Regions from separate parts of the Bradyrhizobium yuanmingense genome, predicted to be linked through region 1. Evidence: predicted binding sites of a transcription regulator. Region 1 holds the regulator's gene; each other region holds the start of a gene.

Region 1 (4,210 bases):
CGTCGACTATTTCTCGAAGGAATATGCCGGTCTGCTCGGCCATTTCCGCGAGCTGTATCTGTCCTCCAGCATCGGCCTGCGCAAACCGGATGCCGAGGCCTTCGACCATGTCGTGGCGGCGATCGGCGTGCCGGCCGAGCGCATCGTGTTCTTCGACGACCTCGCCGAGAACATCGAGGGAGCGCGGGCGCGCGGGTTGACCGCCGTGCATGTCACCTCGCCGCGTGATGTCGGGAACGCATTGAAAGCATTGCGGATCTGAGCCGCGGGAAAGCCCGGAGCGCGCTCACTTGCCGGAACAAAAACTGCTGAAAATGTGGAACCTGATCACTTTGTGCATTTTTATACAGAGTTCCGGGAACGGAATACCACCCTTCGGACTCATGAGTCCGTTGGGACTTCTACATTGGACTGATCGACGTGCTGGGCAAGACCTATCTCACCAAGCAAGCCTCTCTCCTGCTCGAATTCGCCAGAACCACCTCGGATTCTGACCTCTCCGCCAAGCTGATCAGCAAGGCCGCCGACCTAAAATCCCAGGCGGACCCGCTGCCGGACAAGGATCAGGGTCCCAAGCCGCCCGACGTCGCGGACATCAGTCCGGGCGATCCGACGGGGCGTTGAACGATGTTGGCCGTGGCGCTCGTCATTCTCGTCCTTGCCATGGCAATCCTCGTTCCGGTCTGTCTCGCCTTCCGCATCATGCCGCGGCGGAGTTGAGCCGACCTCCTCCACCCCGCGATCACGCAGGATAAATCATCCCGCGTGCTGCTTTGCCTCACGCCTGCACTCGGCTAGAACTCTCGCCGCCCATTGACTGATGTGCTCAGCAGGAGTTCGCCCGTGGCCCTGATGCCGGTTTCTGACGCGCTTGCCGCGGTGCTGGCCGGCGTCGAGCCGCTGGCTGAACAGATGGTTTGCCTCGACGAGGCCTACCATCGTGTGCTCGCCCGCGATGTCGCGGCGCGGCGCACGCAGCCGCCGGAGGCGATGTCGGCGATGGACGGCTATGCCGTACGCACGGCCGACGCGGCAAACGATTCGAGGTTGACCGTCGTCGGCGAGGTCGCGGCGGGCCGGCCGTTCGCGGGAAGCGTCGGCCCCGGCGAAGCCGTGCGGATCTTCACCGGCGGCGTCGTTCCCGACGGCGCCGATGCCGTCGTGATCCAGGAGGACACGGCTGCCGACGGCAAACATGTGACGATCAAGGAAGCCGCCATTTTCGGCCGGCACATCCGCCCTGCAGGCGTCGACTTCCGCGAAGGCGACGTGCTGCTGCGCAAGGGAATCCGCCTCACCGAGCGCGATCTCGCCCTTGCCGCCGGAATGAATCATCCGCATCTCGCCGTCATCCGCCGCCCGAGGGTTGCCGTTCTCGCCACCGGCGACGAGCTCGTGATGCCGGGCACCACGCCTGGTCGCGGCCAGATCGTCTATTCCAACGGCTATGCCCTGCATGCGCTCGCCCGCAGCGAGGGCGCCGAGACCATCGACCTCGGAATTGCCGCCGATACACTGGAGGCGACGTCCGCCGGCATCCGCCGCGCGCGCGAGAGCGGCGCCGACATCCTGATCACGACCGGCGGTGCCTCGGTCGGCGACCACGACCTGGTCCAGCAGGCGCTCAAGGGCGAAGGCATCGCGATGGCGTTCTGGAAGATCGCGATCCGGCCGGGCAAGCCGATGATGCACGGTCGGATAGGCGCGATGCGCGTGATTGGCCTGCCCGGCAATCCCGTGTCGTCCTACGTGTGCGCCTTCCTGTTCATGGTCCCCTTGATTCGCGCCCTGTCGGGCCGTTTAGCGATTCATCATCGGCGCGAGCGCGCCGTGCTGGGCCGCGATCTCGCCGCCAACGACCAGCGCGAGGACTATCTGCGTGCGCGGCTGGAGGAGCGCGACGACGGCACGCGCGTCGCCCTTCCGGTCAGCCATCAGGACTCCTCCCTTCTTGCGAATCTCGCTGCGGCACAGGTACTTCTGGTGCGCGCACCGTTCGCGCCGAAGGCCGAGGCCGGCACGCCTTGCGAGGTGCTCCGGCTGCCCGTCTGAGCCGCCCAGCCACACGCATTCCGCGAGCTTGGCCGCGTTCACCATAAATTAAGCAGTTGCGGAACACATATCGAACATATAGTGTCCGTTCATGATTTGTTTCGAGGATGTAGCGGCTTAGTGCCGGCTTCATCGTGTCGGAATCGAACGACATCAACCGGGGGACTTTGGTCGAGATGTTGACGCGCAAACAATACGAGCTTCTGCGGTTCATCAGCGAACGTCTGAAGGAAAGCGGCGTGCCGCCGTCCTTCGACGAGATGAAGGATGCGCTCGACCTGCGCTCGAAGTCAGGCATCCATCGCCTGATCACTGCGCTCGAGGAGCGCGGCTTCATTCGCCGCCTGCCCAACCGTGCCCGTGCCATCGAGGTGATCAAGCTGCCCGAGCTCCAGGCCGCCGCCGGCAATCGCCGTGGCTTCACCCCGAGCGTGATCGAGGGCAATCTCGGCAAGGTGCGCGCGAGCTCCAGCCCGCCTGCGGACGAGGGCGAGCGCCCCGTCGCGGTGCCCGTGATGGGCCGCATCGCCGCCGGCACGCCGATCGAGGCGCTGCAGACCCGCAGCCATACCATCAGCGTGCCGCCGGACATGCTCGGCTCGGGCGAGCACTACGCGCTCGAAGTGCGCGGCGATTCGATGGTCGAGGCCGGCATCCTCGACGGCGACATGGCGCTGATCCAGCGCAACGAGACCGCAAATACCGGCGACATCGTGGTGGCATTGATCGACGACGAGGAGGCCACGCTCAAGCGCTTCCGCCGCCGCGGCGCCTCGATCGCGCTCGAGCCCGCCAATGCCGCCTACGAGGTCCGCATTCTTCCGCCGAACCGCGTGAAGATCCAGGGCAAGCTGATCGGGCTTTACCGGAAGTACTGATACGGGAAACATCAAGCGCGCGGCGCGTTTCGATCGGCATCGGCGATCCAGGATCGGAGCGGATACTTGTCCGCTCCGGCTGGACGGTTTCTCTGGTTCTGCGCCGGCTGTCCGGTCCATCTTCCCGCGCGACATTCGCCCGCGCAGGCGCGCAGCAATCTCGCTCTGCTTCACCGGTAGAGTTGTGCCGGCAGTGCTGATAGCTCCGGCCGAATGCAAGGACGCGAGGTTTGTTCCTATCGAATCCGGGAAAGATAATGTGATCGCGCGCTGCGGACGCGAGCCGCAGATTTGCCCATAACCGAGCAGAGCGTTGTATGCTTCCACTCTGATAGAGGCCTGCGCCTCGAAAGAGACGCGGGTCGCTATCCCAGCATGAGGAGCACCCGATGTGTGACTACAGCCTGCATGCCGTCGCGACGCGCCCCGCCGAAGTCGGCGAGACGATCGTCACGACAACCTTCCGCGGCACCTCGACGCGCGGTTTCGCTTCCGAAGCCGATCCCTCCGTCGCGGTCTGTCTGCTGCCGGGGACGGAGCTCGCTTTCGCCGACAATGTCCGCTACGACAACCGCTGGATCTGGACGCGCACCGTGAACTCTCGCGTCGGCAAGTTCGGCAAGATCGACCCGCACATTCCCGATCGCCATCATGACGCGATCGAATTCCCCGACGGCAAATACGTGCTGGTGACGCAGCTCGTCGAAGGCCAGCGCGCGACCGTGCTGCAATTGCCGGTGACGCAGGCAGCCCCCGAGCGCGAGCACAAGCCGCAGATCGTCGCCGACACGCGGCCCACGATCACGCGCCTGCCGATCGGCTGACGCCCTTCGGCCGACAGGCCGAGCCCGGGATTGAAATTGCCGTCGCCGGCCGAGGCCGGCGAGCCCGGCAAGTTTGTGTTTCAGGACATTCGATCGGCGAGCCCACCGCCGCGCCTCGTCGTCGCACGAAGTTTGGGCCGTGCTGCCCGCATTTTGAACGTCCGCTCCGCAGCCAAATGACCGATGCTGTCGTGGTTTGAGGCGGCGGACACGCTCGATGAAGACCTTCATTCGCGTCGTTGAACTTTGGGTACCCGACCGGACGCGCATGCGGCTGGAATTCGGCGGCGGCCTCTACGACGATGGGCTGTCCGCGTTCAAAGCCGTCAGCGAAGAGCTGCACTTCGGATATGACGAGGGACTTCCCGGCAAGGCCTGGGCCTGTGGCCACCCCGTCATCCTCACGAAATTCGCCAACTCCTATTTCAAGCGGACCGATCAGGCCGCTGCGGCCGG
Region 2 (4,210 bases), 110 kb from region 1:
GAACCGTCGTAATTGTCCTGGAAGTCGACGGTGTCGCTGTCGATGTCCTCGAGCAGCTTCAGCGCGATCTTGGTCAGGCGGGACTCGGTGTAGCGCATGGCCGCCGCCGGGTCGCCGTCGACCGAGCCGAAATTGCCCTGCCCGTCCACCAGCAACTCGCGCATCGAGAAGTCCTGCGCCATGCGCACCAGCGCGTCGTAGATCGCCTGGTCGCCATGAGGGTGGTATTTACCCATGACGTCACCGACGATACCGGCGGACTTCTTGTGCTTCTTGTCGGGCGTGAAGCCCTGCTCGTTCATCGAGAACAGGATGCGCCGATGCACCGGCTTCAGGCCGTCGCGCGCATCGGGCAGCGCGCGCGACACGATCACGCTCATGGCGTAATCGAGGTAGGACTTCTTCATCTCGTCGAGGATGGAGACGGGGCGAATGTCCGAGGGTTGCGCCGGCTGGTCGCCGGGCTTGTTATCGTCGTCAGCCAAGGGGAAATCCGGTGAGGTTTTATCTGGGAATCATATAGCGCATCACACCCCTGATAACCACCCTTGCCGAGCTTTGGGGAAGCGCTTTTTCCCACTGTTTTTCCAGAGACTTACGCCCTTCGCGCCACGGCCGCGGACGGGGCCGGAACGGACTGGGCGGAACCGGCTCTCACGCCCCGAAAGTCACCCGGTGCATGATGCGCCCAGGCACCAGCGTGAACAGTCCTGCCACCACCAGGGCGCCGAAGAAGATCAAGATCATCATCCGCCGGTGGTCGGCGACGCGATGGGTGCGCGCACGCCATACCGCCAGCGGCAGCACCGCCAGGGTGAAGATCGACAAGAAATGGATCGGGCTGAACGGCCCGACCAGACGGATCTCGTGGATCCAGAACGACGAGGCGGCCACGAACACCATCAGGACCACCCAGATCCAGCCGATAGTCCGGTGCGGCAGCGTGCCCTTGGGGGCGGAGAACTGGAAGAGGCCAAGCACAAGGGCGGCCATTGCGGCAAAGGCATGCAGCGGGACCACCGGCGCGGCCTCAAGCAGCGGCGCAAGGCTCATGCAGGGCTTCCTCGTGTCCGGCGGAGACTGATGTGAGTATGATTAACATGAAAGTTAATATCATTCACATCACATCTCGCCGAAGACTTGAGGCGCACATAAGCTTAGGCCGGAAAAACCGTCGACCAAAGAACTGTATTTATGTAGCAGGAACTCTCGGAAGCCCGCCCGAAAAGCACTGACCAATCATCCCGCCGATACCTGACCGATCGTCTCCGAGAGCGGCAAAGTGACCAACGTCCTTTTCGTCTGCAGCGCCAATCGCCTCCGCAGCCCTACCGCCGAGCAGGTGTTTTCGACCTGGCCCGGGATCGAGACCGACTCGGCCGGCATTTCGAACGGCGCGGACGTCTTGCTGTCCGCCGAGCAGATTGAATGGGCCGACGTCATCTTCGTCATGGAAAAGACCCACCGGACCAAGCTGAACCGGAAATTCCGCTCCAGCTTGTACAACAAACGGGTCATCTGTCTCGATATTCCGGACGACTATGAATTCATGGATCCTGTCCTGGTGCGGATCCTTGAAAACCGAGTTGGCCGTTATCTGCGCCGAGACTAGCCGCCTCTTCCGAAGTCCTAGAACGGGATATCGTCGTCCATGTCGCTGTTGCGGCCGCCGCCGGCGGCAACGGGACGGCGCGGCGCGCTGCTGACGGGTCCGGAGGAGCCGAAGTCGCCGCCCGGCTCGTCGCCGAAGCTGCCACCTCCGCCGCCGCCACCGCGGCCGTCCAGCATCGTCAGCGTTGAGTTGAAGCCCTGCAGCACGACCTCGGTCGAGTATTTCTCGACGCCGCTCTGGTCGGTGTACTTGCGGGTCTGGAGCGCGCCTTCGATGTAAACCTTTGCGCCCTTCTTCAGATACTGTTCGACGATCTTGCAAAGCGGCTCAGAGAAGATCACGACGCGATGCCACTCGGTCTTCTCCTTGCGCTCGCCGGTGTTCTTGTCGCGCCAGGTCTCCGAGGTCGCGATGCTCAAATTCGCGATCGGCCGCCCGTCCTGGGTGCGGCGGATTTCGGGATCCTTGCCGAGATTTCCAACCAGAATGACCTTGTTGACGCTTCCCGCCATCGCCGCTCTCCACTCCGAATGCCACTGAATTTCAAAAGGGCGAATCCGCTGCCCGCGTTCCTCTGCGCCCGCTAGGGCGACCCTATACGCTTGCGGACACCGATCAGCCTGCCACCCCCAAGGTTATCCCCACATATAGCATCGCGCGCACGTTTGTTCCAGATTTGTTCTTCATCATGGGCGGGCAGACATTTTCCCGCGTGCCGCGAAAAACGTCAGCCCCGAATGGAACCTTTTCGAGTTCCCTTGAATAGGAAAAAACTCTTAACATTCATCAAGATGGAACCTGTCAATAGTCTGGCGAGTGTGGCTTTCCGGAGACGGACTCTGCCCTTTCCTTAGGCTACCTTTGCCTTGGAATTGATTCATATGGGTGTCGCGTCTGATCAGCCGCTTCAGGGACTTTCATGAAGCGGACGAAACTTGGGGAGACTGCAATGAATAAGATTCTTTTCGGCGTAATCAGTGCAATGGCATTGGGGCTGTCGGCTCCGGCAAGCGCGGCGGATATGGCTGCGCGTCCCTACACCAAGGCTCCGGCCCCGGCGGTCGCCGCGGTTTACGACTGGAGCGGCTTCTACATCGGCGTCAACGGCGGCGGCGGCACGAGCCGCAAGTGCTGGGACTTCGTGACCCCGGTCACGGGCGTTCTGGTGGCTGAAGGCTGTCACGATGCGACCGGCGGCACGGTCGGTGGTCAGATCGGCTACCGCTGGCAGTCGGCCAATTGGGTGTTCGGCCTCGAGGGCCAGGGCAACTGGGCTGACTTCTCGGGGGACAACGTCAGCCTCCTCTTCCCTGGAAGCGCTTTGGTCACCGGTGATCGTAACCGCTCTCACATCGATGCTTTTGGCCTGATCACGGGCCAGGTCGGTTATGCCTGGAACAACGTGCTGCTCTATGTGAAGGGCGGCGCCGCCGTAGTCGGGGACAAGTACGACGTCTATGCCGCGCCTGGCACGCCTGGCGCCGGCACGCTGCTGGCGTCGGCTCGCGAGACCCGCTGGGGCGGCACCGTTGGCGCCGGCCTGGAATTCGGATTTGCTCCGAACTGGACGCTCGGCGTCGAGTACAACCACATCTTCCTCGGCGACCGTACGATCGCCTTCACGACGCCTGCGGGCGTTGCCTTCGGGAGCGATCGCATCAGTCAGGACGTCGACATGGGTCTAGTCCGCCTGAATTATCGCTTCGGCGGCCCGTTGGTCGCGAGGTACTGATATCCCACCTATCGTGAGCGAAACGAAGGGCCGGCCCCAGCGCCGGCCCTTCTTTTTTCGGCACATGCCTGGACGTAAATAAGTCAGCAACCATCACCTTTTCCGCTGTTGTGGCTTTTCGGAGACACAACTTGCGGCTTTGGTGGTGTAAAGACGGCGTCAGTTGGGCCGTTTGAGTCCGCTGCCCTTCCGCCACGGAAGGCAACAACAGAAACTGGGACTGGGATTAAGTTGAAAATGAAGAAGGTTTTGTTGGCTTCGGCCTGTGTATTCGCCCTTGCGGCCCCCGCTTCGGCTGCTGATCTGGCAGCCCGCCCCTACACCAAGGCCCCCGCGCCTGTGGCCTCGGTCTACAACTGGACCGGCTTTTACCTGGGTATCGTCGGTGGCGGCGCCTGGGAAAACAGCTCCGATGATCCGCGCATGCAGGGCGGTTTCGTCGGCGGCACCGTTGGCTACAACTGGCAGACCTCCAACGTCGTGTTCGGCATCGAAGCTGATGGCGCGTGGGCTGACGTAAACGCCTCGGCGACCGGTCTTGTTGATTTTGGTGGCGCCCTCGTTCCCACGACGGTCAGTTCGCGTATCGACGCGCTCGGCACCGTGCGTGGTCGCATCGGCTGGCTCGCTTCCCCGAGCGTCCTGCTGTACGCCACGGGTGGTTACGCCTGGATCAACAACAAGATCAGCGTCAGCGCGCCCCCTGTTCTGAGCCTCTCGGAGAGCCAGTTCCATTCGGGCTGGACGGTCGGCGCGGGCGTCGAGGCGATGTTTGCTCCGAACTGGTCGGTCAAGGGCGAGTACCTCTATCGCAGCCTGGGCGGCGAGACCTACTTCTCGGGCGTCTTCCCGGTCAACACCGGCAC
Region 3 (4,210 bases), 3.2 Mb from region 1:
TCCCGTGAGCGAGGTCATCGCCTGTGTCACCACGAAGCTGCGACCGTCGAACGCACCGGCGGGCTTTTCGCCCGGCGAATTCTCGCGCCAGGCCAAAGCCGGGCGGATCAGGTCGGCGAGGCGTTCCAGGATGTCGACGCGCACGGCGCGCTCGCCGGCCTGCTTGTAGCCGAGCACGCGATAGGCATCGCGCGGCAGCGCCTTGTCGACCGGGAACGAGGTGCGCCCCGAGGAGGCCAGATGCTGCGCGCCCGAGAGCGCGGACAGATCGACATTGTCCTGCTTCAGCGCCCAGAGCAGCGCGGCGAGCGCGCGCGCGGCGGGCTTCAGGAGGCCGGGGAAATAGATGTGATAGGCGCCGAAGCGGACGCCGTATTTGCGCAGCACGGCGCGCGAGGGCTGATCGAGATCCTTCAGCTCGCTGGCGATCTTCGGGCGCTCGAGCACGCCGAGCGCCTCGACCAGCTGATAGGCGATGCCGCGGGCAATGCCGGTGACGTCCTCGGCCTTCGACAGCTCGAACATCGGCCCGAGCAGCTTTTCGATATGGGTCTTGAGCCAGAGCTCGAGCCGCGCCTGCACCTTGTCGCGGGGGGCGCCGGTCAGGCGCTCGTCGGAGATGATGCGGATGCGCGGATGCAGCGCGTCGTCTGCGGCAGCGAGTCGCGCCACGGCATCGCCGGTCCAGCGGATGATGCCTTCGGAGGTCAGCACGAACTGCTCGTCCGGCGCATTACCCAGCTTTTCGGCGCGCGCATTGATCTCGCCGGCGAGCACCGCTTGCGCTGCAGCCTGCAAGGCTTTCGCATCGGAGCCGGCTTCCGCCGCATCCGGTGCAAAGGTGAAGCCATCGAGACGGCCGATGACATGGCCTTCGACGATGACTTCGCCGGTCTTGCCGATTTCAGTATTCAAGCTCGTGTTCTCCCGCAGGCGGCGCATCAATACACTGGTCCGGCGATCAACGAAACGCTCAGTCAAGCGTTCATGGAGCGCATCCGATAATTTATTTTCGACCTCCCGCGCGATCCCCTGCCAGCGTTCGGGGTCTTTCAGCCAGTCCGGGCGGTTGGCGACGAAGGTCCAGGTGCGGATCTGGGCGATTCGGGCCGACAGCGTGTCGATGTCGCCGTCGATGCGGTCGGCCTGGATGACTTGGGACTCGAACCAGGAATCGGGAATGCAGCCTTTCCGCATCAGGAAGCCGTAGAGCGTCGTCACCAGCTCGGCATGGGCGGCCGGCGACAGCTTTCTGTAGTCCGGGACCTGGCAGGCTTCCCAGAGCCGCTCCACGGCAGCCTTGCCATGCGCGATATCGCGCACCTCGCCGTCGCGGGCGGCGTGATCGAGCACGCGCATGTCCTCGGCGATCGGGGCACGCGTCAGCGTCTCGTGGCCGGGGGCGAGGTTCAGCGAGACCTGCAGCGCGCCGAGCGAGGAGAAATCGAGCTTGGAATTGCGCCATTGCAGCACCTTCACCGGATCGAAGGTGTGGTTCTGCAGCGCGTTGACGAGCTCGGGCTCGAACGGCGCGCAGCGGCCCGTGGTGCCGAAGGTGCCGTTGCGGGTGGCGCGGCCGGCGCGGCCTGCGATCTGCGCGAATTCGGACGGTGTCAGGCGGCGGAACTGGTAGCCGTCGAACTTGCGGTCGGAGGCGAAGGCGACGTGATCGACGTCGAGATTGAGGCCCATGCCGACGGCATCGGTGGCGACGAGATAATCGACGTCGCCGTTCTGGAACATCGCGACCTGCGCGTTTCGTGTGCGTGGGCTTAGCGAGCCCAGCACCACGGCCGCGCCGCCGTGCTGGCGGCGGATCAGCTCGGCAATCGCATAGACTTCATCGGCGGAGAACGCGACGATGGCGGTGCGGCGCGGCTGGCGCGTGATCTTGCGGTCGCCGGCGAATTCGAGCTGCGACAATCTGGGCCGCGTGATCATGGACACGCCCGGCAACAGGCGCTCGATGATCGGGCGCATGGTGGCGGCGCCCAGCAGCAGCGTCTCGTCGCGGCCGCGGCGGTTGAGGATGCGGTCGGTGAAGACGTGGCCGCGCTCGAGATCGGCGGCGATCTGGACCTCGTCGACGGCGAGGAAGGAGACGTCTATATCGCGCGGCATCGCCTCGACGGTCGAGACCCAATAGCGCGGGTTCTTCGGCTTGATCTTCTCCTCGCCGGTGACGAGCGCGACACTGGCCTCGCCGGATCGAGCGGCGATCTTGTTGTAGACCTCGCGCGCGAGCAGGCGCAGCGGCAGGCCGATCATGCCCGAGGGATGCGCCAGCATCCGCTCGATGGCGAGATGAGTCTTGCCGGTGTTGGTCGGACCGAGCACCGCGGTGACGCCCGCGCCGGGGGCGCGCTCGGAGGCGAAGGGAGAGGAGGAGAAAGCCATGTCTATCGGATTAGGTAATGGCGATTTGGGCGAATGTCAGTGCTGGATGGGGCGGTGAGGGGGCTGGCTCTTCGTTCCTCATCCTGAGGAGCGCGTCAGCGCGTCTCGAAGCATGAAGGCCCGGCTGGTGCTGCTGGGCAAGCCAAGCCCCTCGCCCTTCGAGACGGCCGCTTGCGCGGCCTCCTCAGGGTGAGGGGCACACCGCGGGCGTGAAAGCGCCCGCCCCAAATCCCGCGCAACTGTCTCACTTTGCGACGCTTTTCCCGTTCGCTTTAAGCTTCGGAACGACTCTAGAACGAATCGCGGCCGAATCGCTGACTCCCCTGTGAGTCCCGTTCCGTTCACGCAACATGTCGCGGGACTCGTCTTGGTTGCGCACTAGATGGAGTTTTGCGAGGGCACACAAGCGACCGGGGTGGTTAAAGCTGGGGACGGCGGCGAGTCGAATCAGAATCGGGGAGGAGTCAAATGGATTCCCTGCGACGGGGGTTGGTCAAACGAAGAGTGCGAAAACAACCCCATGCACAGTAGGTAAGTGATTGATTTTGCTTAGCCTGCGTTGAACGCTCGTCATTCCGGGGCGCGACGCAGTCGCGAGCCCGGAATCCATCGCGCAACCGTCTCTGCGGCCTGATGGATTCCGGGTTCGCGCCGAGGGGCGCGCCCCGGAATGACGGCGGAGAGAGCGGTGCGGCCTCCTTGCCTACTGCGTCTTCGCGACCCTTGGCGGCTGGGGCGACGTGATGAAGCTGGTGGCTTCCAGCATGGCCGGCCCCAGGGGCGTCGGCACTTTCAGCCAGAACGGGACCAGGATGCGCGTGCCGGCGATGGGGGCGAACGCGATCTCCATGTTGCGCTGGGCGGCGAGGTATTTGATCACCGGGCGGTCGGGAATGTAGCCGGCGATCGGCACGAAATAGATCGCGCAGACCACGACCGGGCCCTTGTACCCCTTCTCCGCCTTCACGGTCTCCATGCGCTTGAAATCGAGCTTGAGCTCGTAGCGCATGCGGCCGTCGAACACTGGCGCGGAGCTGTGGCAGGCGTCCTGCGAAACGGGATCACCGGTGCCGGGTACGCGCAGCAGCGAGGCCGTCATGGGGTCCCAGACGCCGCGGCGGTGCGCCTCGGTGACGACGATGCGGTCCGGATCGACCGGCGGCTCCGGCAAAATCGCAAAATCCTTCACATTGCCCTTGTCGAGGGTGATGCGGATCTCTTCGGTCTTCTTCTGGGTGGTGGTGGAGGCCTGGTAGCCGGTCGCAACCAGCGCGCCACCAACGACGCGCCCCTGGCTGGCGCCGGTGCCGGACCCGCCCGTGAACGACTTCAAAAGCCCGGTGGTGCCGCCGGCGGCCGCCGCCGAGAACACGTCGTCCTGGATATCGATGTTCCAGGCGCCCTTGCCGACGGGAATGCCCGCCAGCGTCGCCTCATATTGCGCCTCGAGCTTACCTTGCGCCGCCGCGGGCGCTGCGCCGGACGCCAGGCCCAGCACCGCCGCCAGGCCACAAAGCGCCATCAGCCGGCCGGCCAAGGGGACGTCCAAGCGGACGCCCCGACGCAGATAGGCTGAGCGCAGGACTTGCGCGAAATGAAGCGTTGTCGGCACGAAACAATCCAATCAGAGCGCGATATGCTGTTACTTAAGCCAAAACCGGCGACAAACAATGTGTCGGGGCATGCAGCCCCGGGAACTCCACCGGACTCTTCGACGGCGAATACGCCCTTTATGTGATGGTAAGGCGCGACAATCATTGCCGTTTTGGTGATCGGCGGTAACGGGGGGCGTGCCGACCTCTCCCCACTCCGC
Region 4 (4,210 bases), 3.6 Mb from region 1:
GTGTGCAGCGGTTTTCCTTCGCGACAAACGCGGAACGCGTTTGCGCGGAGATCATGCTCAAACACAAAGCTCTAAAGCGATGCCGCTTGGAAGCGGCCATGGCCGCCGCGGGCGCCGACGATCAGCGCCGCCGCCTCGCGCGGCGAGAACGTCTTTGAGCGCACATAGATGCGGTAATCCGCCGGTCCTTCGCTGGAGAGATAGACCACCTGGCCGCCGTCGACCGGCTGCGCGGCGATTGAGACGAGACGCGTCGAAGGGCTAGCCTGGCAGGTGTCAGGCTCGGAGCCGAGGCCGTCGTCGACCACGGCAAAATCCGCGGCGTCGGCATCCTCGGTGATCTGAACCCGCACCGTTGCCCGCGCGGGATCGTCGGTGAAGGCGACATGCACACCGGCGGTCCAGAACAGCGAGGTGAGCTCGACCGATGTGTCGCCCAGCGCGATGCAGGGATGCGACACCGATCCGATCTCGGCGCGGGCGAACACCGCAGCCGCCAACAGGGGAACAGCCGAGGCCAGGAACTTGAAACGCAACATGACGCTCTACTCGCTAGGCCCCGGGAACTCACAACCGAAACGCGTCGGGCCTTATGGTTTGCAGAGCGTAAAGGAAAGTCGTTACCGCCGGGTTGATGCGCGGAATGATCAAGCCAGCTGGCGCACATCCTCCGCGAGTGCGCGGTACGACAGCGCTTCGGCGAGGTGCAGCCGGCCGATCTTGTCGGCATGGTCGAGGTCGGCCAGCGTGCGCGCCACCCGCAGCACGCGGTGATAGCCGCGCGCCGACAGGCGCATGGTCTCCGCGGCGTCGCGCAGCAGTTTTTGGCCCTGCGCGTCCGGCTTTGCGATCTCCTCCAGCACGGAGGCGGAGGCTTCAGCATTGGTGCGGACATGGGGCAGGCCTGCATCCGCATAGCGCGCCAGCTGGATGTCGCGCGCCGCCGCCACGCGGGCAGCGACCTCGGCCGATCCTTCCGACGGCGGCGGCAGGATCAGGTCGGCGGCCGTCACCGCCGGCACCTCGATGCGCAGATCGATGCGGTCCATCAGCGGACCGGAGATGCGCGCCTGGTAATCGCCGGTGCAGCGGTCGATGCGGCCGCGCTTGCAGGCATAGCCGGGCTCAAACGCATTGCCGCAGCGGCAGGGATTCATCGCCGCGACCAGCATGAAGCGGGCAGGGTAGGTGACGCGATGATTGGCGCGCGACACCGCGACCTCGCCGTTCTCCAGCGGCTGGCGCAGCGAATCCAGCACGCGCGGATCGAACTCCGGCAATTCGTCGAGGAACAGCACGCCCTGATGCGCCAGCGAGATCTCGCCGGGCTTGGCGCGCGCGCCGCCGCCGGTGAGCGCGGCCATGCTGGCGGAATGATGCGGCGAGCGGAACGGGCGCCGCGCCGTCAGCGCGCCGCCTTCGATCTCGCCGGCGACCGAGGCGATCATCGAGACCTCGAGCAGCTCGCTCGGCGACAGCGGCGGCAGGATCGAGGGCAGGCGCGCGGCCAGCATCGATTTGCCGGCGCCCGGCGCGCCGATCATGAGCAGGTGGTGCCCGCCGGCGGCCGCGATCTCCAGCGCGCGCTTGGCGCTTTCCTGGCCCTTGATGTCGCGCAGGTCGAGCGGCGAGGCGGCGGCCTCGTGCACCTTCGGCGTCGGCCGCGACAGCACCTGGGTGCCCTTGAAATGGTTGGCGATCTGGATCAGCGAGTGTGCGGCAATGATCTGGATGTCCGGGCTCGCCCACGCCGCCTCGGAGCCGCAGGACGCCGGGCAGATCAGTCCTTCCTCGCGCATATTGGCGCCGATCGCGGCGGGAAGGACGCCGGCCACCGGCGCGATCGAGCCGTCGAGGCCGAGCTCGCCGAGCACGGTGAAGCCGGTCAGCGCATCCGGGGGGATCGCGCCGATCGCGGCCATCAGCCCGAGCGCGATCGGCAGGTCGTAATGGCTGCCCTCCTTCGGGAGGTCGGCCGGGGCCAGATTGACGATGATCCGCCGCGCCGGCAGCGCCAGCCCCGAGGCGATCAGCGCCGAGCGCACCCGCTCGCGCGCCTCCGATACCGCCTTGTCCGGCAAGCCGACGATGGCAAAGGCCGGCAGGCCGGGCGCGACCTGCACCTGCACGTCGACCGCACGGGCCTCGATCCCCTCAAAGGCGACGGTAGAAACCCGCTGAACCATGCCGACCAGCCTGCCCATTGCTGCAATTAGGGGTAGCAGAGCGCGGCCGTTTCCGCAAGAACAATACGGGAACAATCACTTGGCGGCCGATCAAATCCTAACCAGGCGTAAACGCGGTCCCGACACTACGTCTCGAATGCCAGCTTCTCTCCTCAGCACATTCCAACGAATGTCCGCTACTCCTAGGGCTGCGGGATGGGCCGTGGTCTAACGGGTGAACAGTTCAAATGCTTGCAAATCGCCGGAGAAGCGAACGTCGGGTGTGCAGCCGTCTCGCCAAGATTCATTTTGGCGCGGGCTCGCTGCCGCGGGATTGCACGATCACGGACATTTCGGATGGCGGCGTGAAAGTGGTGGCGGAATTTCTGGAAGTGCCGCCGCAATTCACCATCATCTTCGCGCCTGATTATTCCCGCCAATGCCGCCTGCGCTGGCGCATCGGCTGCGAATTCGGCGCCGAGTTCGTCGACTGAACCTCAACAGGCGCGCCTCCTTAACGGGACTTTAGCGTTAATGGGTAAGCATCTCTGATCAGTTGCCGAGTGATCAGAGTATGCCCAAGCGTTCGTTCCTCGCCTTATCCCCGGCGGGATATCTGTGTTCCGCCGTCCTGATCCTCGCCCTCGGCGGCTGTCAGACGGCCGGCATCGACGACGTCACCGGTGCGCTCGGCGGCAAGCGGGAGTCCGCCGCCAAGTTTGACGGCAAGTCCGACAGCAAGGCCGACCCCACGCCGGAGATGGACGCACTTCGCGAGCGTTATCGCGCCAAGCCGAGCGATCCCGCCATTGCTCTCGAATACGGCAAGGCGCTGCGTGGCAGCGGCCAGCGCGCGCAGGCGGTCGCAGTGCTGGAGCAGGCCGTGCTCGCCCGTCCTGGCAACAAGGCGCTGCTCGCCGGCTACGGCCGCGCGCTCGCCGACAACGGCAATTTCCAGCAGGCCTTCGACGTCCTCGGCCGGGCGCATTCGCCCGAGGATCCCGATTGGCGCATCCTGTCGGCGCAGGGCGCTGTGCTCGACCAGCTCGGCCGCAACGAGGAAGCCCAGCAATATTACGCTGCGGCGTTGAAGATCGTGCCGAACGAGCCGACCGTGCTGTCCAATCTCGGCCTGTCCTACATGCTGCAGAATAATCTATCGAAGGCCGAACAGGTGCTCGGCCGCGCCCATCAGCGCAATCAGAACGATGCGCGGATCCGCGCCAATCTGGCGCTCGTGCTGGGATTGCAGGGTCGCGAGGCCGAGGCCGAAATCCTCGTCAAGGCAGATCTGCCGCCGGACCAGGCCGCGGCCAAGGTCGCGGCGCTGAAGCAGCTGCTGGCGAAAAAGCAGCAGCGGGCGGACAGGTAGTCCGCCCTAGAGCATGATCCGGACCCGAAGGGCCGCGTCAGCGCAAAGTGTGAAGCGGTTTTCCCTCGCGACAAACGCGGAAGGCGTTTGCGCGGAGATCATGCTCAAATAAGCCGCGCCTACGACGCCTTGCGATGCGGGGCCGAGCTGCGCCCCGACTTGCCCTTCAGCTTCTTCAAAAGCGGCTCGAGCAGCGAGCGCTTCGGCTTCTTCACCTCGCCGCGGCCGGCGAGGCGGTTCGCCATATTCTGGAACAGAACGGTGGTGCGGTGGGTCCTGGAGACCTCCGCGATCATCTGGCCGTTATTGGCCGCGGTCGAGAACAGTTTCGAATCGAACGGGATCACCGCGATCGGCTGGCTCTCCATGGTCTTGGCGAAGGCCTTGACCTCGATCTCCGCACGCTTGTGCATGCCGACCTGGTTGAGGCAGTACAGCGGCGGCCGGTCGTTCGGTCGCGCCGCCTTCAGCACGCTCAGCATGTTCTTGGTGTTGCGTAGATTGGCGAGATCGGGCTCGGCCACGATCACGATGTCGTCGGCGTTCACCAGCGCGCGCCGGGTCCAGCCGGACCATTGATGGGGCACGTCGAGCACGATGCAGGGCGTCGTCATGCGCAGCGTGTCGAACACGGCATCGAAGGCTTCAGCACCGAAATCGTAGACGCGGTCGA

Evidence for each region. Region 1 encodes LexA, which represses DNA repair genes until DNA is damaged. Its sites were predicted from a motif close to TGTTCNNNNTGTGTTCNG; they were not measured.
Region 2: a site for LexA is predicted at 2,279-2,296, ahead of N2605_RS17725 (single-stranded DNA-binding protein). Genes of this name have one in related genera too.
Region 3: a site for LexA is predicted at 2,678-2,695, ahead of N2605_RS33010 (helicase-related protein). Genes of this name have one in related genera too.
Region 4: a site for LexA is predicted at 2,243-2,260, ahead of N2605_RS34775 (YifB family Mg chelatase-like AAA ATPase). Genes of this name have one in related genera too.

Annotation. Positions count from the first base shown of each region.
Region 1 covers NZ_CP104173.1:3,885,680-3,889,889, forward strand. The annotation lists gene N2605_RS18255 (HAD family hydrolase) at 1-262, shown strand, start outside; gene N2605_RS18260 (hypothetical protein) at 421-624, shown strand; gene N2605_RS18265 (molybdopterin molybdotransferase MoeA) at 844-2,052, shown strand; gene lexA (transcriptional repressor LexA) at 2,229-2,930, shown strand; gene N2605_RS18275 (hypothetical protein) at 3,320-3,754, shown strand; gene N2605_RS18280 (GAF domain-containing protein) at 3,972-4,210, shown strand, end outside.
Region 2 covers NZ_CP104173.1:3,772,706-3,776,915, forward strand. The annotation lists gene gyrA (DNA gyrase subunit A) at 1-485, opposite strand, end outside; gene N2605_RS17715 (DUF2306 domain-containing protein) at 655-1,053, opposite strand; gene N2605_RS17720 (low molecular weight protein tyrosine phosphatase family protein) at 1,283-1,612, shown strand; gene N2605_RS17725 (single-stranded DNA-binding protein) at 1,630-2,124, opposite strand; gene N2605_RS17730 (outer membrane protein) at 2,562-3,344, shown strand; gene N2605_RS17735 (outer membrane protein) at 3,582-4,210, shown strand, end outside.
Region 3 covers NZ_CP104173.1:7,108,915-7,113,124, forward strand. The annotation lists gene N2605_RS33010 (helicase-related protein) at 1-2,397, opposite strand, end outside; gene N2605_RS33015 (DUF3108 domain-containing protein) at 3,101-3,904, opposite strand.
Region 4 covers NZ_CP104173.1:7,502,890-7,507,099, forward strand. The annotation lists gene N2605_RS34770 (hypothetical protein) at 72-539, opposite strand; gene N2605_RS34775 (YifB family Mg chelatase-like AAA ATPase) at 648-2,186, opposite strand; gene N2605_RS34780 (PilZ domain-containing protein) at 2,414-2,659, shown strand; gene N2605_RS34785 (tetratricopeptide repeat protein) at 2,740-3,537, shown strand; gene N2605_RS34790 (CpaE/TadZ family protein) at 3,657-4,210, opposite strand, start outside.